Regions from separate parts of the Mesorhizobium sp. 113-3-3 genome, predicted to be linked through region 2. Evidence: predicted binding sites of a transcription regulator. Region 2 holds the regulator's gene; each other region holds the start of a gene.

Region 1 (7,811 bases), 1.2 Mb from region 2:
CGCCGGCCCATACGGTCGATGCCTTCCATCGCGGCCGGTTCTGGCTCGTGCAGCCCAAGCATGGCGGCCATCGCGCCGGCATGGATGCGATGATGCTGGCGGCGTCGGTGCCGTCCGTCTTTTCCGGACGTCTCGCCGACTTCGGCGCCGGCGCCGGTGCTGCCGGCCTGGCGGTGCTGTCGCGCTGCCCGGCCGCCAGGGCCGTTCTGGTCGAACGCGCGCCCGAAATGGCCGCCTTCGCATCGGCCACCCTTGCTCACCCCGGCAATGCGCATCTCAGCGATCGTGCCTCCGTGCTCGTCGCCGACGTCACGGCCTCAGGCCAGGCCCGGGTGGCGACAGGTCTGGCCGACAACGACTTCGACTATGTCATCATGAATCCGCCCTTCAACGCAGCCAGGGACCGCGCCACGCCGGACAGGCTGCGAAAGGAAGCCCATGTCATGGAGGACGGGCTGTTTGAAAGCTGGATCCGCAGCGCGGCGGCGGTGGTCAGGCCGCGTGGCGGGCTTGCCGTCATCGCGCGGCCCGAACAGCTCGGCGCTATTCTCGATGCGATGTCAGGCCGTTTCGGTGATGCCGAGATGCTGGCCGTGCACCCTCGCCCCGACGCGGCGGCGATCCGCATTGTCGTGCGGGCAGCGCTCGGTGCGCGCGGAAAACTTGCCATCCGCCCGCCTTTGATGCTTCACGCGCAATCGGGCAACGGCCCCGACGAGCGCAGCGAAATGATTGCCAACGGTCTCGCCTCGCTGTTTGGAGATTGAGCTATTCCTGGCCGCCGCATTGCCGTTGGCCGGGAAATCCCTACATGCCTGCAACGCAATCGACCGGAGACCGCGCCCTCGTGAAACGCCTTTTCAACCGCCTGCTGCCGAAATCATGGCGCTCCACCGTCGTCACCATTCCGGTCATCCGGCTGCACGGCACGATCATGTCGGGCGGCCAGTTCCGGCAGAACCTGTCGCTGGCCTCCACCGCAGGCCTCATCGAGAAGGCATTTTCCTTCGACGCGCCGGCGGTTGCCATTTCGATCAATTCGCCCGGCGGGTCGCCAGTACAGTCGCGGCTGATCTTCAAGCGCATCCGCGACCTGGCGGTTGAAAAGAACAAGAAGGTGCTGGTCTTCGTCGAGGATGTCGCCGCCTCGGGCGGCTACATGATCGCGGTTGCCGGCGACGAGATTTTTGCCGATCCGTCCTCCATCGTTGGCTCCATCGGCGTGGTTTCGGCCTCGTTCGGTTTCCCGGAACTGATGAAGAAGATCGGGGTCGAGCGCCGTGTCCACACCGCCGGCCAGAACAAGGCGGTGCTCGATCCGTTCAAGCCCGAGAAGAAGGAAGACGTCGAGCGGCTGAAGGCACTGCAGCTCGAGGTGCATGAAACCTTCATCGATCTCGTCAAGGAACGGCGCGGCACGAAGCTGAAGGACGATCCGGACATGTTCACCGGCCTGTTCTGGACGGGCAAAAAGGGGCTGGAGCTCGGCCTCGTCGATGCGCTCGGCGACATGCGCACGGTGCTGAAGACCCGGTTCGGGGCGAAGACCCAGCTGAGATTGGTCACGGCGCCACGCGGTTTCCTCAGCCGCTTTGGCCTGTTCGGCTCCAGCAAGGGCTTTTCAGCGCCCGATATCGCCGCCGCTGCCGCCAGCGGCGTCATGGATGCGGCGGAAGAGCGCGCGCTGTGGGCTCGCTTCGGGCTTTGAAAACCGCGCAAAACCGTTTAGCATGAGGGTTTGAAGTCCTATGCATGCCGTTTTCCCAAAACCGGACACAGTTTTGGGCGACACGCATTGACCGACCCGACCGGCCGCCTTCGCCGGCCCAGCGTGGTAGGAGTTGTGACATGCCGCAGATCATTTTCTTCACCGTCGTTGGCGTCGCCGCCTATTTCGGCTATCGCACCTTCGTGCGCGAGGCCGAGCGCGTGACCGCCAAGGTGCGGCGCACCGAAAAGCAGGCGGCCAATGGCGCGATGGGCACGCTGGTCAAGGATCCGAAGACCGGCGAATATCGGCTGGCCAAGGACTGAGCATCATCCCCCTTACGACTGACGCCGTGGACACCGAGATCGGTTCGCGCACCTGGCACGCGCATGCCAAGATCAATCTGGCGCTGCACGTCACCGGCAGGCGCCCTGACGGCTATCACCTCATCGACAGCCTGGCGGTGTTCACGCGCTTTGGCGACCGGGTCGAGGTCGCGCTCGCCGACAGCGACGATTTTGTCGTGTCCGGCCGCTACGCGGCGGCGGTTCCCCTCGACGCCGGCAATCTTGTGCTCAAGGCGCGCGATGCTTTGCGGCGGGAGGCCGGCCCTTCGCGGACCCCGCCTGTCTCGATAAAGTTGGAAAAGAACCTGCCGGTCGCCTCCGGCGTCGGCGGCGGGTCGAGCGACGCGGCGGCCGTGCTGCGCGGACTGGCGCGGACATGGGCCTTGGACATGGATGACGCCGAGCTGGCGCGGATCGGTCTCTCGCTTGGCGCCGACGTGCCGATGTGCCTGGCGGCAAAGCCTCTGGTGGCGCGCGGCATTGGTGACGAGCTGTCGATGGTGCCGGACTTTTCGGCGCTGGGACTGGTGCTGGTCAATCCTGGCACGCCGGTCTTGACGGCGGATGTCTTCGCGGCCCTGTCCAGCCGCGACAACGAGCCCCTGCCGCCGCTGCCGCGCAGCATCGATTTTCACAGCCTGCGCAACTGGCTGGAGGTCACCCGCAACGATCTCGAACCGGCCGCACTCGCGCTGCAGCCCGCCATAGGCCGGGCGCTTTCGTGGCTCGATAAGGCCGGGTCGGGGTTTTCACGCATGTCGGGATCGGGCGCGACCTGTTTCGGCCTGTTCGAGACCGGCAATGTCGCCAAGCGCGCGGCGGCCGAGATCCGCGGCCGCCAGCCCGGCTGGTTCGTCGCGGCGACGCGCAGCATGTCCTCGGAGGCTGAGTGAGATGGCTGGGATCAACGAGAGCCGTTCGTTCGTTCCGGTGCGCATCGCGGTGCTGACGGTTTCCGACACGCGCGGCCTTGCCGACGACAAATCCGGCCAGACGCTGGCCGACCGCATCACCGAGGCCGGCCACATCCTGGCCGCCCGCGATATCGTCACCGATGACCGTGACAAGATCCGCGACACGGTTCTGGCGTGGTCTCGGGACAAGAACATCGATGTCGTCATCACCACCGGCGGCACCGGCTTCACCGGGCGCGACGTGACGCCGGAGGCGCTAGAGCCGATTTTCGAAAAGCGCATGGACGGCTTTTCCGAAGTGTTCCACCGCATCTCCTATGACAAGATCGGCACCTCGACAATCCAGAGCCGGGCGACCGGCGGCGTCGTCAACGCCACCTTCGTCTTCGTGCTGCCGGGCTCGCCCGGCGCCTGCAAGGACGCCTGGGACGGCATCCTCAGGGCGCAGCTCGATTACCGCCACATGCCCTGCAACTTCGTTGAGATCATGCCGCGCCTGGACGAACATCTGCGGCGCGGGAAGTCGGCTCCGTAAAAGCCGAGGGCAAGCCCCGGTTTCACGCCGTGTTTGGCAGGTTGAACGGCGTCTGCGCCTTCGAAACGCCATTCCAAACCGGATGCCGGAGAAAGTACCTTCTCGTGGAAGGGCTATGGCCGACCACGACGGGGACGATGCGATGAACGAGCATGCCGGCGGATGCCATTGCGGCAACATACGCCTTCGATTTTCAACCAGACTCGATCCTTCGCAAATCGAAGTCCGCGCCTGCCAATGTTCGTTCTGCATCAAGCATGGCTCGCGCGCCGTCGCCGATCCCGACGGCAGGCTGACCGTCTCGGTCGGGGACGAAGCCCGATTGCACAGATACCGGTTCGGCCTGCGTACAGCCGACTATTTGATCTGCCGGGACTGTGGCGTCTACGTCGCGGCGGTCACCAACGATGACGGGGATCCAAGGGCGATCATCATCGTCAATGCCCTGGACGACCGGTTGCAGTTCAGCCGCGAACCGGTCGCCGGGGACTATGATGCCGAGAGCAGAGAAAGCCGCATTGCCCGGCGACAGGCGCGCTGGACGCCGGTGGAGATCCGGCCCGCCTTTACCGGATGACCGGCTCGCCATGGAAGCGTCGGCGAGAGGGGCGTGAGACGCCGAAGCCGACTTCCATCATGAGGCGCGGGGTGCGCGCCGGCACCGTGCCCATGTGGAAGCCGAACGGGTCCTCGACGAAGCCGAGGCCGGCTTCGCCGGTCAGCGTCACCGGGCTTTGCTCGCCATAGACGTCCAGCACCTCCTGGGCGGGATGGCCGACCAATAGCGTGAGCTGATGCTTGATGGCGCGGCGCTTGTGGCTGCCCCTGACATAGACATGCGGACCGGTGTCGGCGTCGACAGGCTTGAGGTAGAAGAAGAATTTCAACATGCGCCAGTCGTCGAGGTCGAAATGATACTTGCCGAGCGAGGCAAGGTTCTTGTCAGCGTCCGAGGCTTCGCCGGTCGGAAAGCTCCACCAGACGCGTGTCGTGATCAGTTTGGCCTGGCCGCCGAGATAGTGCGCGGCAATGTCGAGAAGCAGCGGATCGCGCTGTATGGCGAGTGCGGCCGGGCAGTCGAGGATGCGTTCGAAATAGTGTCCGCTGAGCAGCGAGCGGCCCAGGCGTTTCTCGGCCTGCGCATGTTCGCCCGGCATGAATTCGAGACGCCGGTCGAAATTGCCGAAGCAAGGTGTGCGCCACGCAAAATTCGCGATCTCTTCATGGATGTCCGATGGCAGGACCAGGCCTGAGAACAGGCCGTCGGAACGCAGTGCATCGACAACCGACGCCCGCTCGACACCGGAAAACATCGTGTCCCCGACATTGTCGGCGGGGCGGGCGCGTTTTGCGCCCAGCCAATGCATCCGGCGCCCAGCCATAGTGCGCGCCAGCATGAACATAGGCAACCAGGCGGGGTTTTCGCGCAAGTCCTTGAGGTAGGTCGGAATGCGCACGGCGATGCGCCGCAGCAGGCTGCCATTGCGCGCAATGGCCTCGAGACTGGCGGCACCGGATTTATCTGACGTTGAAAGGGTCATCGGGTCCTCGTCCATGAGGGTGACACCGATGCCGCATCGGTGCCCACCACTCGCATGACCCAACCCAATTCACCCGCTTCGAACGGAAGCTAATCTCACGTCAGATTTTGTGCAATGCACAATAAGCAGAGCAGATGCAAAAATCACTTCGGCGCGCGGTGCTGCTGCTTCGGCGGCGCCACCCAGATCTCGGCCTCGAGCTTCTTTGTCGCCAGGCCGCGCGCCAGCGCCTCGGCGCTGCCGGCGCTCTTTGACAGCGATGCGGCCTGGCGCTTGCTGATCACCAGCCCGTCGGCGAGCGCACGATTTCCCGAAAAGACCCGGGCCAGGAACGGCGTGCGGCTGCCGCGCGCGCGCGAAAACCGCGCCGCCATGGTTTGCCTAGCCGTGTGGGCGACGACCGCTTCGATCCAGCCTTCCACCAGCCGCGCGCCCGGCTCCAGCAGCAGCAGCCAGTCACCCTTGGCCTGCCTGATCCCGGCGGCAATGCCGCCGCTCGCCACATAGTGGCAGCCGGCATGCTCGGCGACATGATGCGTCTGGTCGGTGGAGCCGGCGTCGCACACGACGACCTCGCGCACCACGCCCTCCACCGCGCCACCAATCAGCGAGGCGAGCGTGCGGGCGAGAGCCTCCTCGTCATTGCGCGTTTCGATGAGAACACTGAGCATGTTTAGCCGAATAGCGGAAAGCCGCGCACAGCGCCAGTTTTTGCAGCGCAACATAAAAAGTTCTTGCTTTGTTCTCATTCGCCAAATAGGAATAATTTCATGAACAGAGCGATTCGACACAACATGGACAGTCCCTGGGAGCGGGCCAAGATGGAACCGATCGTGCGAGCCGACATTGCAGCTTTCGGAGCAGGACGAGCCGAAATGGCCAATGCGATGATCGAGCAGAGCGGCATGCGCATCCGTCCGGACCGCAACCGCGGCCGATCGGCGGGCATCAATCCGTCCGGCCGCTTCGAGCCGATCAGCCGGCATGTCTTCGACGATGGCTGGAGTTCGCTGGAGGAGCTGCCGCCGTTCAAGACCGAGGTGCAGGTGGAAAAGCCGCGCACCATCATCACCCGCAACGAATCGCCCGACATTTCCTTCGACCGGTCGATCAACCCGTACCGCGGCTGCGAACATGGCTGCGTCTATTGCTTCGCGCGACCGACACACGCATTCATGGGCCTGTCGCCGGGGCTGGATTTCGAATCCAAGCTGTTTGCCAAGCCGGATGCGGCGCGGTTGCTCTACAAGGAACTGTCGAAGGACGGCTACCAGCCGCGCACCATCGCCATCGGCACCAACACCGATCCCTACCAGCCGATCGAAAAACAGTACCGCATCATGCGCGAGATCCTCGAAGTGCTGGAAGCGCGCGGCCATCCGGTCGGCATCGTCACCAAATCGGCTCTGGTGACGCGCGACATCGACATCCTGTCTCGCATGGCCGAACGCGGACTGGCCAAGGTGGCGCTGTCGGTGACGACGATGGACCGCATGCTGGCCAGGACGATGGAGCCCCGCGCGTCGACGCCGACCAAGCGGCTGGAGGCGATCCGGCAGCTCTCGGATGCCGGCATTCCGGCTTCGGTCATGGTGGCGCCGATCATCCCCGGCCTCACCGACCAGGAGATGGAGCGGATCCTCGATTCGGCATACGCCGCCGGTGCGCGCGAGGCGGGCTACGTCGTGCTGCGCCTGCCGCTGGAGGTCAGTCCGATCTTCAAGGACTGGCTGCTGCGCCACTATCCCGACCGCTACCGCCACGTGATGTCGCTGATCCGGTCGATGCGCGACGGCAAGGACTACGATTCGGAATGGGGCAAGCGCATGAGGGGCGCCGGTCCCTACGCCTGGCAGATCGGCCGGCGCTTCGAGATCACCGCCAAACGACTCGGCCTCAATGCCGAACGGCGCACGCTGCGCACCGACCAGTTCGTCGCTGCCGGAAAAGACCAGGAGCAGCTGATGCTGCTCTGAAATTGCAATTCGCCGCGGCGGTTTGACCTGCCACGGCGCACAAAATCCCGTCCGGCCCGCCCCGGCCTGCAGACGGTGCCCTCCCGGTCCGGCGCCCCACCCGACCCGGAGGGACTTGCGGAGAATCGGAGCCGATGCGAACCTCGCCGCAACATGGCTCGCGCGCGTTCCGATTCTCCGCTTCTCTTCGAAATCGTCGAGAAACCCGATTTCTCCTTCGAGACGAAGGCGATGGCTGACGGCCTGTGGCCGGTGGCCGGGATGGACGAGGCCGGCCGCGGACCGCTGGCCGGACCTGTGGTCGCCGCGGCGGTCGTGCTCGACCCCGCCAACATCCCCGAAGGCCTAGATGATTCCAAACGGCTCAGCCACTTGCAGCGCGAAGCGTTGTTCCTGCGCATTCTCGGCTCGGCGCAGGCGGTTTCGATGGCCTCGATCAGCGCCGAAGGCATCGACGGCAGCAACATCCTGAAGGCGAGCCTCGAGGCAATGCGCCGCGCTCTGGTCGGGCTGTCGGTTCGGCCAAAGCTCGCGCTTGCCGACGGCCGCGACGTGCCGCCAGGGTTGCCATGCGACGGCCGCGCGCTGATCAAGGGCGACCAGCGCTCGCAGTCCATCGCCGCCGCCTCCATCGTCGCCAAGGTGATGCGCGACCGCATGATGTGCGGCTGCGGCAGCCACCACGACCGCTACGGCTTCGAAGTCCATATGGGCTACGCTACCGCACGCCACCGCACGGCGATCGAGACGCATGGCCCGGTCGCAAGACTGCACCGCGTGTCGTTCGCGC
Region 2 (7,811 bases):
CATGGTGATCAGCTCGCCAGCAACATGCGGTCGGTCTTGACCGAAAAATGCCCGATCAGGTCGATGACCGTGACCCTTGCCTTCTCCTCGCCGGTGACCTCCAGCAGGACCCGGCCCGCGTCGAGCATGATCACCCGGCTGCCATAGTCGACGGCGTGCTGCATGTTGTGGGTCACCATCAGCGTGGTCAGCTTCAGCGCGTTGACGGCACGCACCGTCGCCTGCATGACGATCTCGGCCGTGCGCGGATCGAGCGCCGCGGTATGCTCGTCGAGCAGCAGCAGGTCAGGCGATCCGCCAACCGCCATGATCAGCGACAGCGACTGCCGCTGCCCGCCCGAGAGCAGGTCGACGCGGGTGTCGAGACGATTTTCAAGGCCGAGGCCCAATATCGCCAGGCGCTCCTTGTAGGACGCGAGCCGCGTGGCGTACAGCCCTTGCCGCAGCGTGCGTTTCTGGCTGCGCAGATCGGCCAGCAGCATGTTCTCCGCCACGGTCATGCTGGCGGCGGTGCCGCGCATCGGGTCCTGGAAGACACGCGCCAGTCTTGTGGCGCGCTTGTACACCGGCATGGCTGTCACGTCGGCGCCGTTGATCAGGATCTTGCCGGAATCCAGGACGAGAGCTCCGGAAATGGCGTTGAGCATGCTGCTCTTGCCGGCGCCGTTGGAGCCGATGACGATGCCGAACTCGCCGGTGGCCAATGACAGGCTGAGGCCGTCCAGCGCGACCTTCTCGTCGGCCTGGCCCTTGTAGAATACTTTGCGCGCGGAGCGGATATCGAGCATCGTTCCTCCCTGGCTGAAGGGTGACGGCGCCAACGCCGTCACCCCTTAGCCCGATATCAGTCGACGATGCAGCCGCAATCGGCCATCGAAGCCGGTATCTCGATGCCGAACGCGGCCATCGCCTTGCGGGAAATCGTTGCCATATGATCCTTGTAGGCCGGGCGCGACGGCGCGATCGTCTTGGGATCCTTGCCCTTGAGGATCTCGGCGGCGATGTTGCCGGCGTTGATGCCGACCTGCGTGTAGTTGACCGCGAAGCTTGCCGGCACGGTGCCGTTGCGGACCGCGCTGTCGTCGGAGTTGACGACCGGGATACCGGCCTGGCGGGCAGCCGCGGAGACGGCAGCGATCGCTGGCTGGATCAGGTTCGAAGCCGGGCCGTAGATCACGTCGACCTTGCCGGCGAGCGAAGCGATGCGCTGCTGGATGTCATTGACGTTGTCGACGCCGACTTCCACGACTTCGAAGCCGGCGGCGGGCGCCGCTGCCTTGATCTTTTCGATCAGGGCAACGTCATTGGCCTCGCCTGGATTGTAAGGCACGCCCAAGCGCTTGGCGTTCGGCAGCAGCTTCTTGGTGAAGGCCATCACCGCGGCGACATCCTGCAGATCGCTGGCGCCGGTCATGCCGTCGTCGCCGGCGTCCCATGACGGCACCAACTTGGCCGCCACCGGATCGGTGACCGCGGCGAAAACGATTGGAATGCCGGAACCAGCGAGCGCCTTCTTGGCGATCTGCGAGACGGGCGTAGTGATGGTGTAGATCAGCTTGGGCTGCTCGGCCTGCAGCTTGGCGATCATTTGCGGCACCAGCGATGCATCGAAATTGGTGTGGCTTTCGGTATATACGACGTCCTTGCCCTCGGCAAAACCGTAGTCCGTCAATGCCTTCTTGAAGCCGGCTATGGCGGCGTTGAGCTGCGGATGCTCGCCGAAATTGGCGATGCCGATGCGTATCTGATCAGCCGCGGCGCTGCCGGCGCTGACCATCAATGCGCCTGCCAGGGCCAATCCCGACAGCCAAGCGGACTTCGACTTCAACATCATTTCCTCCCAGATTTGATCAGCGCCGCTCACAGGCGGCAACTGCGGCGATCATGGTCAGTACCTCGCCATGTGTCAAACATTATATATAATTCTTGCCATGCCTCCCCATGATATATAATTTTTGCAAGCCTGGTGATGGACGGACGGCGATGCAGGATCAGAACAGTTCCACGAAGACCGAGGCGGCCTATCAGTTGCTGCGGCGCGATATCCTCACCACCCGTCTCATGCCGGGGGCGCCCCTCAAGCTGAGCGCGCTGCGCGGCACATACGGCGTCGGCTGGACGCCTCTGCGGGAAGCCCTGTCCCGCCTAGAAGCCGAGCGCCTGGTCACCGCCATCAGCAATCGCGGCTTTACCGTCGCCCCCGTGTCGCGCACCGAGCTCGAGGACCTGGCGCGCGCGCGGATGGTTGTCGAAATGCCGCTGTTCCTGGAATCGATCGCGAATGGCGGCAGGGAATGGGAGGACGCGGTCGTCACCGCCCACTACCGGCTCTCCCGTTGCAAGACCGCGGTCGACGACCCTTCCGATGCGGCCGTCGACAAATGGGACGAGAGCCACGAGGCCTTCCACGCGGCGCTGCTCAGCGCGGCGACATCCAACTGGCTTTTGCGCTTCCGCTCGACGATCGCCGATCAGTTGCGGCGGCATCATCGGTTTCTCGGCCTGGCGCCGACATTGCGGGCGGCGGCCGGCCTCAAGGATGGCTATGGCGAGGCAATGGACGCCTTGCGCGAGGCGATCGCGATCGAGCATCACACCGCGATCATGGAAGCGGCGCTCGATCGCGACGTCGAGCGGGCAAAGGCGCTGATGACGGCGCATATCGGCTACACGCTTCATGTCTATGTCCACAGCGAAGACAACGGCGCCAACACCTACGCCGCACGCGCTGGCAGTCTGAAAGCGGTTTCCGGATGACGCTGCCGCGGCGTCCGACACTTGACGAGATCGTCGCGGCCCGTGACCGGCTGCGCGCCTGGCTGCCGCGCACGCCGCTGCTGCGCACTGATCTCGGCCGGCCCGATCAGCTTATATTTCTCAAGCTCGAGACATTGTCGCCCATCGGCGCCTTCAAGATCAGGCCGGCGCTCAACGCCTTGCTTTGCCGCGACGCCGATGAACTCAGGCACGGCGTGTCGACCATCAGTTCCGGCAACATGGCCTATGGAATGGCCTGGGCGGCAAGAGCGCTTGGCGTTCCGATGGCCGCCTACATGTATGCCGACGCACCCCGGACCAAGATCGACGGGGTCCGCCGCCTTGGTGGCGACGTGCGTTTCGTCTCGCACGAGACATGGTGGCGCTACATAGTCGGAACCGAACGGCCCGATGGCGCCGAGCTTCTCGTGAACCCGGTCACCGATCAGGCGGTGCTTGCCGGCAACGGAACCATTGGCCTGGAGATTGTCGAAGATCTGCCCGATGTCGATTGCGTCCTGACACCCTATGGCGGGGGAAGCATGACGTCAGGCGTCGCCAGTGCGGTCAAGGCGATGCGAGGCCAGGCCAAGGTGTTTGCGGTCGAGGACGAAAACGCGGCTCCGGTCACGGCGGCGTTGGCGGCCGGACGCATTGTCGAGATTAAGACGCGTCCCTCCTTCATCAAGAGCATCGGCGGCCCATCGTTGGTGCCCGGCCTTTGGCCATTGGCAAATCAGCTGATCGACGGCGCCATTGCCGTCAGTCTCGAGCAGGTCACGGAAGCGATGCGCCTGTTGTTCTCGAAGGCAAAGATCGTGGCCGAAGGTGCCGGTGCCGCCTCGCTCGCCGCCGCTCTGCGCAGCGAGCACGCAACGGGCAATGTTGTCTGCGTTATCTCCGGCGGCAATATCGATGCCGGCGCCTATGCGCAGGTATTGGCCGGCGCGGTGCCGGAAGCCTGAATGCGTTCTATTCCCGGATAGCCAGCGATGGTTGGCGTTTTGGTTTCGTTTCGTTCCGCTGGAAATGGATCGATACACCGTTCAAATTCGCCCCGCGGACGCCTCTCAAACGCCTGATGCCAAAGCGCACCCTGGGGTAGGCCACAGGCCATTAACCAAAATAATTTCAATGCATGTGCCGATGGCGCCGTGGTCGCTTGCCCCCTGCTGCCGGGGGCCAGATAATTTCTGAGGCCTTAACAAATTCATTAAACTTTAAACAGTTGCGGAACACAACTGGAACAGATAGTGTTTGTTCTGGGTTTGTTTTTCGATTCTGGTTCACACCCTTCGTTCAATGCCTTGGGGGCCGCCATGCTGACACGCAAGCAACATGAACTGCTGATGTTCATTCATGAACGGCTCAAGGAAAGTGGCATTCCGCCTTCCTTCGACGAGATGAAGGAAGCGCTCGATCTCGCCTCCAAGTCAGGCATCCATCGCCTGATCACGGCACTGGAGGAACGCGGCTTCATTCGCCGGCTGCCCAACCGGGCGCGGGCGCTGGAGGTGCTGCGGCTGCCGGATTCGATCGCGCCGGGTCTCAACGCGGCAAAGAAATTCTCGCCGAGCGTCATCCAGGGTAGTCTCGGTCAGGGCGGCCTCGGCCGCCAGATCAAGCCGGCGCCGTCGCGCTTGCCGGCGGCCGGCAATGACGACGACGCGGTATCCGCCGTTTCGATCCCGGTGATGGGCCGCATCGCCGCCGGTGTGCCGATCGATGCCATCCAGCACCAGACGCATTCGATCTCGGTGCCGCCGGACATGATCATGGGCGGCGAGCACTATGCGCTGGAAGTCAAGGGCGACTCGATGATCGAGGCCGGCATCTTCGATGGCGACACGGTCATTATCCGCAATGCCAACACGGCAAGCCCGGGCGAGATCGTCGTGGCGCTGGTCGACGAGGAGGAAGCAACCTTGAAGCGGTTCCGCCGCAAGGGCGCCTCGATCGCCCTTGAAGCCGCCAACCCAGCCTACGAGACGCGTATCTTCGGACCGGACAGGGTCAAGGTGCAAGGCAAGCTGGTCGGGCTGATCCGGCGTTACTGAGCAGGAGCGGACGGCTTTTCGGGTTTTTGATAGGGCGGCAGCCCCCTCGCCTCGCGTGAAAATTTTCGCTGCTCGTGCCAGGGCCGGTACGGGCCGTCCACCGCGAAGCTGACAATTGGCGGACCGGTCGCCGATTGGCGGTCGAAGAAGACGGCGGCACTGCCCTTGCGGGCCAGTTGCCGTTTGGTGACGACAAGAACCAGCGGATTGTGGCAGGCATCATAGCCCGTCGCGTCATTGACGACGATCAGATCGGCAAAACCGCAGGCCTTCCAGGTGTCCTTGCGGTCTTCGACATGCGCAATGATCGCGCCGGACGGATGCCGGGCAAGACAGACACCGTCAGTGCAATAGAATGGCGCTCCCGGCGGCAGGTTGACCGCATCGGCAATGTCGAATTGCCCGTCCGCCTTGCTGAACATTTCCGGCACGACGATGGTTTCGGATGTCAGCGCGCGTTTCCAGTTGTCGACGGTGAATTCGTTCGGACGAGCCCGGCTGACAGCGAGTTCGCCGCCGCCGATTGGCAGCGCAACCAGCCGCGCATCTTCCGAGATCAGCACATCCGGCGTGCGCGTATCCGACACCGTCAGCAGGCCGGCAAGCGCGAATGGCACGGCCGCGAGCCGCAGCCAGGTCGTCGCCATTGTCGCGATGACCAGTGCGATGGTCACCAGCAGCACGGAGTGCTGGGAAATCAGCCCGACGGCATCGATCGGCGAGCGTTCCGATATCCAAGCCGATATGGCGATCATCGCCGTCAGGCCCTTGCCCATCACGTAGAGAAAGGGGCCATCGGCGCCAAAGGGCATCGCAAGAGAACTGAGAACAGCGAAAGGCATGACAATCAGCGACACGATCGGCATGACGGCCAGGTTGGCGAACAGGCTGAGCGGCGACACGCGCTGGAAATGCCAGATGGCAAACAGCGCCGTGGCGCAGCCGGCAATGATGGAGGTCATGGCCAGCCCGCCCGTCGCCAGCAGGAATTTTCGTGTGAGAAAGCCCGGAAGGGATCGCTTTGGCGGTGGCGGTCTTGTCTTTCCCGCATGGTGATCCGCCCAGCCGGCATAGGCACCAACCAGCGCCGCGGTCGCGGCGAACGACATCTGGAAGCTCGGGCCGACGACTTCGTGCGGCGACACCAGAATGACGGCGATCGCCGAGATCGCCAGATTGCGCATAGTCAGCGCCGCGCGATCGAACAGGACAGCAATGAGCATTACCGCCAGCATGATAAAGCTGCGCTCGGCGGCAACGACGACGCCGGAAATGACGAGATAGGCCGCGATCGAGAAAAGGGCCGCGGCGGCGGCGTATTTCTTCACCGGCCGACGCGCGGAAAAATCCGGAAACAGCGCGAAGGCGCCGCGCAGCAGACCCATGATGGTGCCGGCAACCAGCGCCATATGCAGTCCGGAGATCGAGATGATGTGATAGATGCCGGTGCGCCGCATCGCCTCGTTGATTTCATCGGGAATGCCCGCGCGGACACCAACGATGAGCGCCGCCGCTATCTCGCCTTCGGCACCGCCGACCGTGGCCCTGATGTGGTCGGCAATGGCTTCGCGAGCATTTTCGATCCCTGAGAAAAGCCGGGCCGAGAGCGGCATCTCGTCGTCGGCGGAAACCAGCTTTGGATTGCCGAGAAAGAAGCCGCTGCCGCCAATGCCGGCGAAATAGCTGTCGAAGGAGAAATCGTAGCTGTCCGGCCGCACCGGACCGGTCGGCGGCAGCAGTTTGGCGTAGCCCGTGACCAAGGAGCCCGCGGTCATTTCGGCCGGGATATTGCGCGCCGAAAGCCGGACCCTTGCCGGCGCGTAGCGCAGTGTCGGCCGGGCGGTCGACGTCATGTCGATGGTCAGCCGGATGCGGCCGGTCTCCATGCGGTCGATCGAGACCACGCGTCCGGTCACCTGCGTCGAGATTTCCGAACCCAGCATCTGCGTGCCCGCCCGCCATGTCTCGGCCTTGGCGGCAAGCAGGCCAAGCGCGCACAGCAATGCCGCCATGAAGCCCAGATGAGTTTTCGGCCAGGAGCGCGAAACCAGCGCACAGATCGCCATCAGCAAGACCACGGCGACAGGTCTTGCAAAATCAGGCTCCACTGCGAGCGAATAGTAGCCGATCGCGCCAGCGGCCAGACAGACCGGCACCAGCAGGAAGGCGATGCCTCGGTCCAGCTCCAGCTCCGCCGCCATCGCCACGCTATGGCGCAGGCGAGGCAAGGAAACCCGCCCGAGTTGCCGGCGCACACGCACAATCCGGCCCGAGGCAGGTGCCGGAAGTGGCGCCTGGATATCCGCCTGCGACGGCTGACTGCCCGGCGTGGGCACAAGGGGCGATGGCGGCAATGAGGCTGGCGGAGGGATCGCAAACAGGGACCGTTCGCTGACGCCAACGTTGGCGTCCTCGCCCTGTTCCGAGCCCCGGCCTCGTCCAGCCATCGGGTCTGCCCCTTGCACCCCTGACGCCCTATGCTACATGAACGCCGGGCGCGCGAAAGCCCGCGCAGCCGCACCCCGCTTCAGATGGTTTCCGAGAGTTTCATGTCCGACAAGGTCGTCACCCGTTTTGCCCCCTCGCCCACCGGCTATCTGCACATCGGCGGCGCGCGCACGGCGTTGTTCAACTGGCTCTATGCCAAACACACAGGCGGCACGATGCTGCTGCGCATCGAGGACACCGATCGCGAGCGTTCGACCGACGCCGCAACGGCCGCCATCCTGGACGGTCTCACCTGGCTCGGCCTTGGCTGGGACGGCGACGCGGTCTCGCAATTCGAGCGCGCGCCGCGCCACCGCGAGGTCGCGGAGGAACTCGTGCGTCTGGGCAAGGCCTATTACAGCTACGAGACACCAGCCGAGCTGGAGGCAATGCGCGAGGCAGCGCGGGCCAAGGGCCTGCCGCCGCGCTACAACGGCCAGTGGCGCGACCGCGCCCCCTCCGAGGCGCCTGCGGGCGTCAAGGGCGCCATCCGCATCAAGGCGCCGACCG
Region 3 (7,811 bases), 940 kb from region 2:
TGAGCCCATGTCTTCCCTGAGGGAGAGGGGATGCCGCGCGTGTTGAGCATCTGTGTGATGGTCTGCTGCCCGTGCCCTTCCTTCGCAAGCTCGAAGATCAGCCGCGCGTCATCGGCTCGCCCATTGAGCTCGTTCGTTTCGCGGTCAATCCAGAAGGGGACCTTTGCAACCTTGATCCTTGTCCCGCCACTTGCGACAGCTGCCCGCGCCTTCTCGGCCTTGCGGCTCCATGCTTCGCCCACCCGATGGGACAGCTTGGCGCTGTACTCGTACGCAGCCTGCATGGACATGAGAGACATCATGAGGCTGGCGAAGTTGGCGCGGTAGTCGGTATAGGTGTGGACCCTCTGGTCTTGCAGTGTCACCAAGGTGAGGCCGGTCTTGAGGAGTTCGGACAGGACGGGCTGGGCATCCATAGGATGAATGCGCGAGAAGCGGTCGAGGTTCTCTAGTAGGAGAACGGTATCACTAGGGATAACCCCCGCCTTCACATCTGCAATGAACGTCCCAAGGCTCGCCTCCAGGTCCAGGTTGCCACCTTTGAAGGCAGATACACCGTCATCGACCAATTGCCTGTCAAGGATTAGGCCGAACGTAGAACAGAAGGTCTCGGCATTCTTGGTCTGTCGGGCAAGGCTGTCGCCTTGGGCCTGCTTGCCGGATGACCAGCGAGCATAGGAAATCGCGTTGCGGCCCTTGAGGTCTCGCGGCTGTAGCATGGGTGGGCGGTCTCCGTTCGTGTATGGAAACCGCCCGATAGCACTCTGCAGAATTAAAGTCTATGCCAGGTCTGGCTCTTGCAGATCAGTCCGCCAAGCACGCAGCCGCTCATCTTGAGCGAAGTGCCCGACAACGTCGCCTTGCCGGAATAGGTCTTGTCGTTTGCCGGGTCGGTGATGCTGCCGGCATATTTGTTGTCGCCGGCCGGCTTGAGCGAGCCGATCGTCTTGCCGGCATGCTTGCCTGTCTTGAGCGTTATGGAAAACGAGCCGCTGCCGGCGATGCTTGCGGTCTCGCCGGATTGCGTCTTCCAGCTGCCTTCGATCGGATCGGCCCATGCCGTCCCCACCATGATCAATGTGGCTGCAAGAGCCAGGCTCACTTTTCGAAACATGTCTTGCTCCCTTTGGATAGCCGGCCGAATTCTCCGCCTCGCCGGTCTGCCGCTTACGCAAACGTAAGCTAATCCAGCTCCCGGCAAAACAAAAGCGGTGCCGCTAGGGAAGATTTCGGCATTTTGAAGCCGCCTGAATTGGCTCTGTGGGCGAGGAAAGAAAAACGACCGGCGTGTCCTGTTTGTTTCCCGTGGTTAGCGGAGTGTTGATCGAGGCTCCGAGAATTTTCGTCAAATTTGACGAAAATCGGCTGAATTGCTGGCTTCGTATCCTTAACGAATTTCAGCGTTTACCTCTTGTTTTAGCTTTGTTTTCTTCAAATTAAGCACGCCATTTAACGACGGATTCAAGCCTGATCGGCATTCTCGGAAGCATCGAAAGAGCGGCCCGGACAAGACGAACGGAGGCAGCTCTCGGGAGCCAGACAGGGGACTAAAATGGCACGTTTTGAAATGCTTGAAGCAGGTTTCGGCGCCATGGGGACAACTGCCCAGGCCGACATCCTTTTCGAACTGGGCATGATGTATGCGACCGGCCGCGATTGCGAGACCGACGTCGTTGCCGCCCACAAATGGTTCAACATCGCCGCCATCAAGGGCTCGGCCCGTGCCGCGGAACTGCGCTCGGAACTGTCGGCCGCCATGTCGAAGGTCGAGATCGCCAAGGCGCTGCGCGAAGCCCGCGAATGGATGACCATGCACTAGATTTCCGGCAGACGGGGACGCTCCGGCCAAGACCGCTCCAAGACGGTCGGGCCAAAACAGGGATAAGGCTGCGCAGACAGCCAGGCCACAGGCCATCAACGACAAGAATGCGGCAGGCCGCACCGGCCCAACCCGTACGATGGACCATGATCCGAAACCTGGAAATCCGGTTTTCGGACAAGGTCATGGCAGGGAAGACAGGGAAGGCCACGTTGGGTTCGCGGCGCGGGGGCGCTGGGGAAACAGCCCGATAGGCAAAAAGCCACGACCGGCCGAAACAAGGCTGGCGTGGCTTTTTTGCGTGGATGAGGGCTCACAGGCCCAATCGAGCGGCGCCAAATGCGCCTAGACAGGCCCAATGAAGGATGAAATTGTCCCGCCTCTCTGGAAGAAGCGCGGCCGGGGCGGCCGCGCGTGAGTGGAGGAGTTCTATTGCCATGAAAAAAATGAGTATTTTGAGCGCGGCCATTTTCGGCCTGATGATGAGTGCGCCGGTCGCATTCGCCGACGACATCACCGTTTCGGTGGTCGGCCCGATGACCGGACAGCTCGCCACCATCGGCGACCAGTTCAAGCAGGGTGCACAGGCCGCCGCCGACGCCATCAACGCCGCCGGCGGCGTCAACGGCTCGATGATCAAGCTCGACATCGAGGACGACCAGTGCGATCCCAAACAGGCCGTGTCGGTCGCCAACCGCATCGTCGCCAACGGCGTCAAGTTCATTGACGGCCATGCCTGCTCCGGCTCGAGCATTCCGGCCTCGGCCGTCTATGCCGAAGCCGGCGCGCTGATGATGAGCCCGGCGTCCTCGAACCCGGTGCTGACCGACGCGGCCGCCAAGGCCGGCTGGCCGACCATCATGCGCCTCTACACGCGTGACGATGCACAGGGCGCCTTCATCGGTCCGTGGATCGCCAAGAAGTATGCCGGCAAGAACGTCGTCATCTTGCACGACAAGAGCGCCTACGGGCAGGGCGTGGCTGATGCCGTCAGGGCGACCATGAACACGGGCGGCCTCAAGGAAGTCTACTATGACGCCATCAATCCCGGCGAGAAGGACTATTCGGCGCTCGTCACCAAGCTGAAGGATCTCAAGGCCGACGTCGTCTATTTCGGCGGCTACCACCCTGAGGCCGGGCTGATCCTGCGTCAGTCGGCTGAGCAGAACCTGAAGTTCCAGCTGATCATGCCGGATTCCATCGCCTCGCCGGAATTCTGGCAGGTTGCCGGCCCGGCTGGCGAAGGCACCATGTTCGTCTTCCCGTCGGACCCGCAGGCAAAGCCGGAAGCCAAGGCTGCGGTGGAGAAGATCAAGGCCGGCGGCTTCGTGCCGGAAGGCTTCACGCTTTTCTCCTACGCCGTGGTCCAGGCCTTCGCCGAAGGCATCAAGCGCGCCGGCAGCGACGATCCGGCCAAGGTCGCCGAAGCGTTGAAGAACGGCACGCCGATCAGCACGGTTGTCGGCGACGTCACCTTCGACGAGAAGGGCGACCTCAAGAATGCCAGCTACGACATCAACCAGTGGCATGACGGCAAGTACGCGCCGATCGCGCAGTAACCTGACGCGATGATCCAGAGAAATGGCCGGGGTTCGCCCCGGCCATTTTGCTTTGCGGTCCGCGATGCGCTCCGTTTGTCAGCCTGCGGCGGCGGTCGGAGCGCTCTGTTCCTCGACGAACCGCACAAGCACCGTTCCGTCGGTAACCTGCGCACCTTCCACGGCGATCTCGGCAACCACCCCGTCATGCGGGGCGGCAATGGTGTGCTCCATCTTCATCGCCTCGAGGATCAGCAGCGGCTGGCCCTTGATCACCGCGTCGCCCTTGGCCACGCGCACCAGCTTCACCAGACCCGGCATCGGCGCGCGCAGGCTGCCGGAGGCGGCTGCCGCGTCATCGCTGCGTGCCAACGGGTCCGGTACCGTGAATGTGTAGCCGACGGCGCCTTCGAACACAGTGATGTGGCCAGGCCAGCGGGCGAGGCGGGGAGCGGCGCGGAAATCATGCGAATTGGCGCTGTCATAGGGCGCATCGAGCGCCACCTGGAAGCGCCCATCCGGCCGCGCTGAAACCTTTGCCAGAATATCGGTCTCGCCGAACTTCAGCCGCGTGCGCCGGGCCACGCCGTGGAAATGCGCGTAGCCGGACAGCGACGACCATGGGTCGTTCGATGGTGGCAAAGCTTGTGCACCGGAGGCGGCAAGGGCGGCTGCCGAGATAATTTCGCCGCTCGGCGGCGCGACCTCGGTCAATGCCGCCTGATGCCGGCCGATCAGGCCGGTGTCGACGTCACCGGCGCAAAAGTCGGGATCGGCGGCAAGAGCGGCAAGAAAGCCGGTGTTGACGGTGGAACCAGCAATTTCGGTCTGCGACAGCGCCACACCGAGCGCTTCCAGCGCCGCTTGCCTGTCCTTTGCATGGATGACCAGCTTGGCGATCATCGGATCGTAATAGGGGGAGATGGCATCGCCGGCCCGCACGCCGGTCTCGACGCGCATCGTGGCATCTTCGGGGGCTGCTTCAGGGAACCTCAGATGGTGCAGCGTGCCCGTTGCGGGCAGGAACCCCTTTGCCGCATCCTCGGCATAGATGCGCGCCTCGAAGGCATGGCCGGCAAGCGTGATCTCGCCCTGCGTCTTCGGCAGCCTTTCGCCGCTGGCGACCCGCAACTGCCACTCGACCAGGTCGGTGCCGGTGACCATCTCGGTGACGGGATGCTCGACCTGCAGGCGGGTGTTCATTTCCATGAACCAGAAGCGGTCGGCCTTCAGCCCTTGCGAGGCATCGACGATGAACTCGATGGTGCCGGCGCCGGAATAATTGATCGCCTTGGCGGCCTTCACCGCCGCCTCCGTCATCGCCTTGCGCAGCGCCGGCGTCATGCCGGGGGCGGGTGCCTCCTCGATCACCTTCTGGTGGCGGCGCTGCGCCGAGCAGTCGCGCTCATAGAGATGAACGGCATTGCCGAAATTGTCGCCGAACACCTGCACTTCGATATGTCGCGGCTTGTCGACATATTTTTCGACAAGCACACGGTCGTCGCCGAAAGCCGCCTTTGCCTCGCGCCGCGCGCCTGATAGCGCCTCGGAGAAATCATCGGGATGCTCGACGCGCCGCATGCCCTTGCCGCCGCCGCCGGCCCGCGCCTTGATCAGGACGGGATAGCCGATCTCGCGTGCCTTGGACGCAAGCAGCACGATCTCCTGCGCCTCGCCATGATAGCCCGGAACGACGGGAACACCGGCTTTCTCCATGAGCCGCTTGGCGGCATCCTTCAGCCCCATGGCGCGGATCGAGGCCGCCGGCGGGCCGATGAAGGTGAGCCCCGCCGCAACCACCTGGTCGACGAAATCAGGGTTTTCCGACAGGAAGCCGTAACCGGGATGGATGGCCTGCGCCCCCGTCGAAAGCGCCGCCGCGACAATCCTGTCGCCGCGCAGGTAGCTCTCACCGACGGGCGAGGGGCCGATATGAACGGCCTCGTCGGCCATCTCGACATGCAGAGCTTTCGCGTCGGCGTCCGAATAGACGGCGACGGTGTGCACGCCGAGCTTGCGGGCCGTGCGGATGACACGGCAGGCGATCTCGCCCCGATTGGCGATCAGGATTTTGCTGAACATGGAGCCTCCGTAGCCCGGGCTTGATGAAAGCGCCCCAGGCGTCCCTTCGCGCTCCCGCCGTCCCGCAAACCTATACGGGCAGGCGTTCCCTTCGCCGGATGCTGCCTTGCAGTTCGGCACTTGATGCAGAGCATTCCCTTACCAAGGGAGTGCTCTGCGAGCGAAGCGCACTTGCCTATTTCGATGCCGAGATCGCGCAGCCGCCACTCGCGGTCTTGAGCTTCCAACGCGTCAAGCCGGCCTGGCAGTTGCGCAGCGCGATCTCTTCCGCGGCCTTCTGGGACGGTGCGTTGAGCTTCGTCCCGCAGATGATGTAGAGGTCGACGACGCGCGAATAAAAGGTTGTGGCGTAGGCCGAATGACCGCTCGCCGCGACGTAGCCCTTGTAGGCAACGTTGCATTCGCCCGTGCCCAGGGTCGGCGGAAAACGCACGTCTCCCTTGCTTCCTGCGAGCGATCCCGCCTGGCTGGCGCCGGCTGTCGTTAATATTAGTAATCCTGCAAGTATCGACGCAGCTGTCCGCCGGAAATATTTCAGTTTCATTTCCACCCTGTCCACATTGTCCCCATTGCATTGCGCGGGGCAAGCAGTAGCGAATATTTGTCCTCGCCGCCAGTTCCTTGTCGGGGGCCCGAGTTCGCCTGTGCTGATGAATCGATTGGTCCATACAATTCAACCTTTCCGGAGCACAGCAACGGCTCGCCGGTATAGTTCCGCCATATGCTCGTCGAAGCAGCAGAAGATGACGGTTTCGGGTATGGTTTTGTCTTCGACGATCATGCAGATCGTGCTGACAGCGATTTCGGCCGCCTCATCTTTCGGGTAGCGGTAAACACCGGTCGAGATCGCGGGAAACGCCACCGAACGGCAATCATGGGCGGCCGCGAGTTCCAGCGACCTGCGATAGCATGACGCCAGCAATTCGGCTTCGCCCTTGCCGCCGCCTTGCCAGACCGGCCCGACCGTGTGGATGATGTGCCGAGCCGGCAGTTTGTAACCCTTGGTGATCTTGGCGTCGCCGACCTTGCATCCGTCCAGCATCCGGCATTCGAACTCGAGCTCGCGGCCGGCGGCGCGATGGATGGCGCCATCGACCCCGCCGCCGCCAAGCAGCGACGAATTGGCGGCATTGACGATGGCGTCGACATCCAGCTTCGTAATGTCGCCGGTGTGGATGCGGATCCTGTCCAGCGCCCTGCTCATCTCACATCCTGAACACGCCGAAGCGCGTCTCCTCGATCTCGGCATTGAGCGCGGCGGACAGGCTCAGCGCCAGCACCTCGCGCGTCTTCGCCGGATCGATGATGCCGTCATCCCAGAGGCGGGCGGACGAGTAGAGCGGATGGCCCTCATGCTCGTATTTCATCAGGATCGGCTTCTTGAATTTCGCCTCCTCCTCGGCGCTCCATTCGCCACCTTTGCGCTCGATGCCCTCGCGCTTGACCATGGCAAGCACGGTTGCCGCCTGTTCGCCGCCCATCACCGAGATGCGGGCGTTCGGCCACATCCACAGGAAGCGTGGGGAATAGGCGCGGCCGCACATGCCGTAATTGCCGGCGCCGAACGAACCGCCGATGATGACGGTCACCTTCGGCACCCTGGCGGTGGCAACCGCCATCACCAGCTTGGCGCCGTCCTTGGCGATGCCGCCGGCCTCATATTTCCGGCCGACCATGAAGCCCGTGATGTTCTGCAGGAAGACCAGCGGGATCCCGCGCTGGCAGCACAGCTCGATGAAATGCGCGCCCTTCAGCGCGCTTTCGGAAAACAGCACGCCATTGTTGGCGATGATGCCCACCGGCATGCCGTGGAGATGGGCAAAACCGGTGATCAGCGTCGTCCCGTAGTTCTGCTTGAACTCGTCGAATTCGGAGCCGTCGACAAGACGCGCGATAACCTCGCGCACATCGTAGGGCTGGCGCAGATCAGTCGGCACGACGCCGTAGAGTTCATCCGCCGGATGAAGCGGCGGAATCGATCTCTGTAAGTTCAGGCTTACAGTCTTGTTACGATTCAGGTTTTTGACGATGCGTCGGCAGATGGCGAGCGCATGCTCGTCGTCCATCGCATAATGATCGGCAACGCCGGAAAGCCGCGTATGCACATCCGCGCCGCCCAGATCCTCGGCGCTGACGTCCTCACCGGTGGCCGCCTTTACCAGCGGTGGGCCGCCGAGAAAGATCGTCGCCTGGTTGCGCACCATGATCGTCTCGTCCGACATCGCCGGGACATAGGCGCCGCCGGCGGTGCAGGACCCCATAACGCAGGCGATCTGCGGGATGCCGGCGGCCGACATGTTGGCCTGATTGTAGAAGATGCGGCCGAAATGCTCGCGGTCGGGAAACACCTCGTCCTGGTTGGGCAGGTTGGC
Region 4 (7,811 bases), 420 kb from region 2:
GAATCGGTCGAACTGAAGCCGGCCGACCTCAAGGCGCTGGCTGAAGCACGCGCCTCGGCCTGATACCTCGTCCCTCTCCCCGTAGAACGGGGAGAAGAAAATCTCAGTCCACCCACATCCCAGTCCGCTTGTGCCAGTCCGCGATCGATTCTTCGGGGTAGACGTCGAACGTCTTGTCGCCATTGCCGATCTCAGGCTCGACCCAGTTCGCCTTGTATTTGAGCATCAGATGCACCTTTTCAGGAGCCTTCGGCAGGTCGCTGTCGATCGCCGAGGCGAAGGGGTGCACGAGCTCCGGCCATGTCGGGTCGTAGAGCCAGAGCGCCGACCCGCATTTCTTGCAGAAATTGCGCTCGCCGGTCGAGACCTCGCAATGGGGATGCTCGTCGTCCTCGATCTCGGCCCGATAGACGCCAAGGCTCCTTTTGCCCCTGATGTTCAGCGTCTCGTAGTCGGCGCCGAGATTGATGGCGAAACCACCGCCACCCTGCTGCTTGCGGCAGATCGAGCAGTAGCACAGCATGAACGGCACGGGTGTGTGGCTTTCCACCTCGAAACGGACGGCGTTGCAGCGACAGGACCCCTTGAGTAGAAGCGGCATTGCAAAAAACTCCGGTGGAATGGCCTCAACCTGTCAGCATGGTTTTGGTTGCGCGATGACAATGTCAAATGCCGGTGACATGATCGCGGCATGGACAATGAACGCATCGCCGAACTCTTCGCCGGCCTCGGCCCGGTCAGCATCCGCAGGCTGTTCGGCGGCAAGGGAATCTATTTCGACGGCGTCATCGTCGCCATCGTGCTGCGCGGCGAGTTGCTGCTGAAGGCCGACGAGCAAAGCGCGCCGGATTTCGAAGCCGCGGGCTGCCAGCAATGGACCTATACCGGCAAGCGCCACGGCAAGCTGGTCGCCATGCCCTACTGGAGTATTCCCGACAGCGCCTTTGACGATCCCGACGAGATGACGGTGTGGGCACGCCGCGCCTATGAGGCGGGCCGGCGCGCAGGGAAGTGAACTACAGGGCCTTGGCGATCTCGGCCGCCAGCCGCGCATTGTTTTCGACCAGCGCGATGTTGGTCTTCAGGCTGCGGCCGCCGGTCAGTTCCAGGATTTTTCCCAACAGGAACGGCGTCACCGCCTTGCCGGTCACGTTGAGCGCCTCGGCGGCCTTTTGCGCCGCTTCGATATAGCCCGCCATCTCCTCGGCCGGGATTTCGTGGTCTTCCGGCACCGGGTTGGCGATCAACATGCCGCCACCCAAGCCCAGTGCCTGCCGCGTCCGGAAGAAATGCGCGATCTCTTCAGGCTTATAGAGGGTCAGCGGCGCGCGGAATGGCGACTGCCGCGACCAGAAGGCGGGCATGGTCTCGCAGCCATGGCCAACCACAGGCACGCCGCGCGTCTCCAGCACTTCAAGCGTCTTTTCGATGTCGAGGATCGCCTTGGCGCCGGCCGAGACGACGATAACCGGCGTGCGCGCCAGTTCATCGAGGTCGGCGGAGATGTCAAAGCTCTTCTCGGCCCCCTTGTGCACGCCGCCGATGCCGCCGGTCGCGAACACCTTTATGCCGACCATATGGGCCGCGATCATCGTGGCGGCGACGGTCGTGCCGCCGGTGCGTCCTTGCGCGACGGCGAAGCCGAGATCGGCGCGCGACAGCTTCATGGCGTCACCCGTCATGGCCAGCGATTCGCGCTCGCCGTCGGACAGGCCGATCTTGATGCGACCGCCGACCACGGCGATCGTCGCCGGCACCGCGCCGCCGTCGCTGATGATCTTCTCGACATTGGCTGCCATGGCGCCATTGTCGGGGTAGGGCATGCCATGGGTGATGATGGTGCTTTCCAGCGCCACGACAGGACGCCCGGCGGCCAGGGCTTGCGCCACCGGCGCGTGGATATCGATGAACGGGCGGGCTGTATCTGGGGTCATCTGGATCTCCAACCTGGAGCGCCCACGTCCATGTCGACGCTTGGCTGCACTCCGGACTTATGAATTTGCCGGTCTCATGCCACTTCCCTGGCATCGGGCACAAGAGCCAGTGCTTCCGCGAAGCTCGCCGCGGTGAAATCGGGAATGGCGTTGGCGCTTTCGATGGCCAGCGTCGCCGCCGCAACACCTTCGCGCAGGGCCTGGCGTAGCGGCAGGCCGCGCAGCAAGGCCGCGATCGTCGCGCCCGCCAGCGCATCGCCGGCGCCGGTGACGTCGGCGATTTTTCTCGGAGCAGGGGGCAGGATCGAAAACGCGCCCGTTTCATCGAAACCCAGCACCGGCGCGCCGCCTGCCGTGACCACGCCGTTGGCAAGGCCGCTGCATCGCAGGCCGTCGACGACATCGCGTTCGCCGGCATTGGCGTTGACGCCGGCCAGCACGACGGCCTCGCGCCGGTTCATGAAGACCAGCGCCAGCGCGCCGAGCACCGGTATCAGCCGCACCACCTTGGCCGGCGAAGTAGCGATGGCATAGACCGGCTTGCCGGCGGCAAGCGAAACCAGCCGCTCCAGTGCCGCCGACGGCAGATTTGCGTCGCACAGGATGGCGTCGGCGGCAGCGACCGCCTCGCGGACCTTGGAGCGCCTCATCTGCTTGGGGAACGCCAGATCATAGAGCGCCATGTCGGCGAACCCGACGATCAACTCACCCTCGCTGTCGATCAGCGCCGTATAGCTCGGCGTCGTGCGGTCTAGGAAGACCGCCGACAGGTCGGCGATGCCAGCCTCGGCGATAGCGCGGGAAACGGTATCGCCCGCCGCATCCCCGCCCCGCATCGAAAGCAGCGAAGCGGAGACGCCGCGCCGCACCGTGCTGCGCAGCGCGTTGAACACGCCGCCGCCGACATCCTCGCGCATCGTGCCGGGATTGGACGCGGCCGGCACGTAGGCGCCGGACACCTGGCCACGTCGGTCGATGTGGGCGCCGCCTACGGCCAGTATCTCTACGGATTTCACCATGCCGGCGATATGCCCTTTGTTATTGCAACTGCACAAGCGCTAGACTGCGTTGTGGACCTTCGCCAGCAAGATGGCGATTCGGCGGGTCTATACAATCGAACAGTCTGGCCCAATGCGGGGTGCGGTCCTGTTAGGTCTCTTGGTACGAAAAAAGAACAAATCCGGATATCATTTGTTTTTCAAATATTTGATCCCTCTTGCCAAACGAGAACAAAAAAGGTACAAAATGGCAGGGATTACGGATTGTCCGGCCTTCATTGACGACCAAGGGGTGATGTATCATGGCTCAGAATTCTTTGCGGCTTGTAGAGGATAAGGCAGTGGACAAATCAAAGGCTCTGGATGCGGCGCTGTCGCAAATCGAGCGGGCTTTCGGCAAGGGCTCGATCATGCGGCTCGGCGCGAACGAGCAGGTCGTCGAGATCGAAACGGTGCCGACCGGCTCGCTCGGCCTCGACATCGCGCTCGGCGTCGGTGGCCTGCCACGCGGCCGCATCATCGAAATCTACGGGCCGGAAAGCTCGGGCAAGACGACGCTGGCGCTGCACACGGTGGCCGAAGCCCAGAAGAAGGGCGGCATCTGTGCCTTCGTCGACGCCGAGCATGCGCTCGATCCGGTCTATGCCCGCAAGCTTGGCGTCGATCTCGAGAACCTGCTGATCTCGCAGCCCGACACCGGCGAACAGGCGCTGGAAATCTGCGACACGCTGGTGCGCTCCGGCGCCATCGACGTGCTGGTGGTCGATTCGGTCGCGGCACTGACGCCGCGCGCTGAAATCGAAGGCGAGATGGGCGATTCGCTGCCCGGCCTGCAGGCCCGCCTGATGAGCCAGGCGCTGCGCAAGCTGACCGCCTCGATCTCGCGCTCCAACACCATGGTCATCTTCATCAACCAAATCCGCATGAAGATCGGCGTCATGTTCGGGTCGCCCGAGACCACGACCGGCGGCAACGCGCTGAAATTCTACGCATCGGTGCGCCTCGACATCCGCCGCATCGGCTCGGTCAAGGATCGCGACGAGGTCGTCGGCAACCAGACCCGTGTCAAGGTGGTCAAGAACAAGCTGGCGCCGCCCTTCAAGGTGGTCGAGTTCGACATCATGTATGGCGAGGGCGTGTCCAAGACCGGCGAACTGGTCGATCTCGGCGTCAAGGCTGGCGTGGTCGAGAAGTCGGGCGCCTGGTTCTCCTACAATTCGCAGCGCCTCGGCCAGGGCCGCGAAAATGCAAAACTTTTCCTGCGCGACAATCCCGATACCGCACGCGAGATCGAATTGGCGCTCAGGCAGAATGCCGGGCTGATCGCCGAAAAGTTCCTCGAGAATGGCGGCTCTGAAGGCGGCGACGACGGTTTTGAGGACGAAGCCGGCGCGATGTAGGGCAACCGGACAGAGTTCGGCCATAAAGCCGGCCTATGATCTGATGCTTAAGTAATCGAGTTCTTTAGTACCGCGTTCAAAACCGCCGGCCTTCGCGCCGGCGGTTTTCGTTTTGGCGGACCAATGGACTCCCTGGATTGGCCCAGTTCCGTGTTTCTGGACAGGCTCGGGCGTGCCCGCTAAAAGGCCAAATCTATTTCTGCAAAGCAGAGACCAGTTTCCGCCGGCCGCGCCGGCGGTTTTCGCGAAAAGGCAGCAGTCATGAGTGGCGTGAACGAGATCCGGTCGACCTTTCTCGACTATTTCCGCAAGGAGGGCCACGAGGTCGTGGCCTCGAGCCCGCTCGTGCCGCGCAACGATCCGACATTGATGTTCACCAATGCCGGCATGGTGCAGTTCAAGAACGTCTTCACCGGCCTGGAGAAGCGGTCCTATTCGCGCGCCACCACCGCCCAGAAGAGCGTTCGCGCCGGTGGCAAGCACAACGACCTCGACAATGTCGGCTACACCGCGCGCCACCTGACCTTCTTCGAGATGCTCGGCAATTTCTCCTTCGGCGACTATTTCAAGGAGCGCGCCATCGAGCTTGCCTGGAACCTGATCACCAAGGAGTTCGGGCTGAAGAAGGACAAGCTGCTGGTCACCGTCTACCACACCGACGATGAGGCGGCCGGCTTCTGGAAGAAGATCGCGGGTTTCTCGGACGATCGCATCATCCGCATCGCGACCTCGGACAATTTCTGGGCGATGGGCGATACCGGCCCTTGCGGGCCGTGCTCGGAAATCTTCATCGATCGCGGCGAGCACATCTGGGGCGGACCTCCCGGCAGCCCGGAAGAGGATGGCGACCGCTTCCTCGAATTCTGGAACCTGGTGTTCATGCAGTATGAACAGGTGACGAAGGAGGAGCGCATCGACCTGCCGCGTCCGTCCATCGACACCGGCATGGGTCTGGAGCGCATGGCCTCGATCCTGCAGGGCGTGGAGAGCGTCTTCGAGACCGACCTTTTCCGTCATTTGATCGATGCGGCGTCCTCCGCGCTCGGCCGCGCTCCGGATGCGGAAACGGTGGCGTCCTACCGCGTCATCGCCGATCATTTGCGCTCGTCCTCCTTCCTGGTCGCGGACGGCGTGCTGCCGTCGAACGAAGGCCGCGGCTACGTGCTGCGCCGCATCATGCGCCGCGCCATGCGCCACGCGCAGCTGCTCGGCGCGAACGAACCGCTGATGTGGAAGCTGGTGCCGGCGCTGGTGCGCGAGATGGGCCAGGCCTATCCCGAACTGCCGCGCGGCGAGCAGCTGATCACGGAGACGCTGAAGCTCGAGGAAACGCGCTTCCGCAAGACGCTGGTGCGCGGCCTCGGCCTGCTCTCCGAGGCGACGGAAACGCTGCACGCCGGCGACATGCTGGATGGCGAAACTGCGTTCAAGCTCTACGACACCTACGGCTTCCCGCTCGACTTGACGCAGGACGCCCTGCGCCAGCGCAGCATCTCGGTCGATCTTGCCGGCTTCACCAATGCGATGGAGCAGCAGAAGGCCGAGGCGCGCAAGCACTGGACCGGGTCCGGCGAGGCCGCGACCGAGACTGTGTGGTTCTCCGTGCGCGAACAGACCGGCGCCACCGAGTTCCTCGGCTACGAGACCGAACAGGCGGAAGGCCTGATCCAGGCGCTGGTCAAGGATGGCAAGACCGTCGACAGCGCCGGCAAGGGCGACGCCGTTGCGGTGGTCGTCAACCAGACGCCGTTCTATGGCGAGTCCGGCGGCCAGATGGGCGACACCGGCATCATCTCAGGCGAAGGATTCTCAATCGAGATCTCGGACACGCAGAAGAAGGCCGATGGGCTGTTCGTGCATCTGGGCAAGGTGGCGAGCGGCACGGTCAAGACCGGCGCTCCCGTCGAATTGAAGGTCGACCACGCGCGCCGCACCAGGCTGCGGGCCAACCATTCCGCCACGCACCTGATCCATGAGGCGCTGCGCGAGGTGCTGGGCACCCATGTCGCGCAGAAGGGCTCGCTGGTCGCGCCGGAGCGGCTGCGTTTCGACATCTCGCACAACAAGCCGATCTCGGCCGAGGAGCTTGAAGAGGTCGAGCGCATGGCCAACGAAATCGTCGTGCAGAACAGCCCGGTGACCACGCGGCTGATGTCGGTCGACGACGCCATCTCCGAGGGCGCCATGGCGCTGTTCGGCGAGAAGTATGGCGATGAAGTACGCGTCGTGTCGATGGGCACGGGGCTGCACGGCGCCAAGGCCAACCGGCCTTATTCGGTAGAACTCTGCGGCGGCACCCATGTCAGGGCGACCGGCGATATCGGCCTGATCCGCGTCGTCTCCGACGGCGCGGTCGCCGCCGGCGTGCGCCGCATCGAGGCGCTGACGGGCGAAGCAGCGCGCAGACACCTCGACGAGCAGGACAGGCGCCTGAAGGCGGCGGCAGCCGTGCTGAAGATCTCGCCAGCCGATGTGCCGGCGCGTGTCGAGACGCTGCTCGAAGAGCGCAAGAAGATCGAGAAGGAACTGAGCGAGGCGCGCAAGAAACTGGCGCTCGGCGGCGGCGCCGCGGCGGGTGCGCCCTCGGAGAACGAGACGGTCGCGGGCGTCGGCTTCCTCGGCAAGGCGGTCTCCGGCGTCTCGCCGAAGGATCTGAAGCCGCTGGCCGATGCCGGCAAGACGTCGCTCGGCTCCGGCGTCGTCGTCTTCGTCGGCACTGGCGAGGACAACAAGGCCAGCGTCGTCGTCGCAGTCACCGACGACCTCGTCGGCCGCTTCAGCGCCGTCGACCTGGTGCGCGTCGCCTCCGCCGCCTTGGGCGGGCAGGGCGGTGGCGGTCGGCCCGACATGGCTCAGGCCGGTGGCCCGGATGCCTCGAAGGCAAATGATGCGATCGCGGCTGTGAAGGCAGCGCTCGAAGCGGCTTAAGCTGCGGGAATCGTCCCACTTTCGGGGCAATGCTGCCCCTCATCTGGCTGCCGCCATCTACTCCCCGTTGAACGGGGAGAAGATGCTGTCATCGCGGCTTTCGCTAATCGCCAACGTTGCAGGAGAGGTACCGGCGTCGGGGCCAGCCTCTTTCGCCCCGTTTACGGGGAGAAATGCCCGGCAGGGCAATGAGGGGCGGCGCTGACATCAAAAAAAGCTCGCTCGACAGCCATGACGAGAAGCGTGCTCATTCGGCCTTTTCAGTCTTCACAAAACCGTGCCGTGCGGCAATCCGCCCGTACCAGTCCTGAATATCCGCGAACCGCGCCAACAAATCTCGCCCCTCGGCGACCTTGACGAAATAGCCGATGACCGGCGCGGCATGCAGGTCGGCCAGCGTCAGCCGATCACCAAGCAGCCAGGGTCCATCCGCCTTAAGTGAAGTCAGAACTTTCAGCACGGTCTCCGCCTGGCGGAGTCCGTTGGCAATCAAAGCCTCGTCTGGCTCCGCCTTTTCCAGCCGCTCGACGGCAACGTCCCAAACCATGGGA

What was found. The regulator LexA, encoded in region 2, represses DNA repair genes until DNA is damaged. The targets are predictions, from matches to a motif close to TGTTCNNNNTGTGTTCNG.
Region 1: the regulator LexA is predicted to act here: its motif matches at 5,775-5,792, upstream of JG746_RS26245 (PA0069 family radical SAM protein).
Region 3: the regulator LexA is predicted to act here: its motif matches at 1,413-1,430, upstream of JG746_RS24930 (sel1 repeat family protein).
Region 4: the regulator LexA is predicted to act here: its motif matches at 3,160-3,177, upstream of recA (recombinase RecA).

What each region holds. Positions count from the first base shown of each region.
Region 1 is NZ_AP023243.1:5,331,141-5,338,951, forward strand. Features, by position in the region: gene JG746_RS26205 (tRNA1(Val) (adenine(37)-N6)-methyltransferase) at 1-767, shown strand, start outside; gene JG746_RS26210 (S49 family peptidase) at 848-1,708, shown strand; gene JG746_RS26215 (membrane protein) at 1,849-2,034, shown strand; gene JG746_RS26220 (4-(cytidine 5'-diphospho)-2-C-methyl-D-erythritol kinase) at 2,061-2,948, shown strand; gene moaB (molybdenum cofactor biosynthesis protein B) at 2,950-3,504, shown strand; gene JG746_RS26230 (GFA family protein) at 3,620-4,081, shown strand; gene JG746_RS26235 (hypothetical protein) at 4,071-5,045, opposite strand; gene JG746_RS26240 (glycosyltransferase) at 5,189-5,716, opposite strand; gene JG746_RS26245 (PA0069 family radical SAM protein) at 5,867-7,021, shown strand; gene JG746_RS26250 (ribonuclease HII) at 7,175-7,811, shown strand, end outside.
Region 2 is NZ_AP023243.1:4,103,465-4,111,275, reverse strand. Features, by position in the region: gene JG746_RS19970 (ABC transporter permease) at 1-3, opposite strand, end outside; gene JG746_RS19965 (ABC transporter ATP-binding protein) at 9-788, opposite strand; gene JG746_RS19960 (ABC transporter substrate-binding protein) at 845-1,831, opposite strand; gene JG746_RS19955 (GntR family transcriptional regulator) at 1,984-2,757, shown strand; gene JG746_RS19950 (pyridoxal-phosphate dependent enzyme) at 2,754-3,722, shown strand; gene lexA (transcriptional repressor LexA) at 4,077-4,814, shown strand; gene JG746_RS19940 (ComEC/Rec2 family competence protein) at 4,808-7,261, opposite strand; gene gltX (glutamate--tRNA ligase) at 7,364-7,811, shown strand, end outside.
Region 3 is NZ_AP023243.1:5,045,185-5,052,995, reverse strand. Features, by position in the region: gene JG746_RS24940 (recombinase family protein) at 1-719, opposite strand, end outside; gene JG746_RS24935 (DUF2147 domain-containing protein) at 773-1,114, opposite strand; gene JG746_RS24930 (sel1 repeat family protein) at 1,553-1,819, shown strand; gene JG746_RS24925 (branched-chain amino acid ABC transporter substrate-binding protein) at 2,257-3,378, shown strand; gene JG746_RS24920 (acetyl/propionyl/methylcrotonyl-CoA carboxylase subunit alpha) at 3,457-5,439, opposite strand; gene JG746_RS24915 (hypothetical protein) at 5,615-5,983, opposite strand; gene JG746_RS24910 (O-acetyl-ADP-ribose deacetylase) at 6,113-6,643, opposite strand; gene JG746_RS24905 (carboxyl transferase domain-containing protein) at 6,645-7,811, opposite strand, start outside.
Region 4 is NZ_AP023243.1:4,522,057-4,529,867, reverse strand. Features, by position in the region: gene sufA (Fe-S cluster assembly scaffold SufA) at 1-63, shown strand, start outside; gene JG746_RS22230 (GFA family protein) at 104-601, opposite strand; gene JG746_RS22225 (TfoX/Sxy family protein) at 692-1,015, shown strand; gene JG746_RS22220 (pseudouridine-5'-phosphate glycosidase) at 1,017-1,934, opposite strand; gene JG746_RS22215 (carbohydrate kinase family protein) at 2,009-2,953, opposite strand; gene recA (recombinase RecA) at 3,235-4,332, shown strand; gene alaS (alanine--tRNA ligase) at 4,594-7,260, shown strand; gene JG746_RS22200 (glutathione S-transferase family protein) at 7,508-7,811, opposite strand, start outside.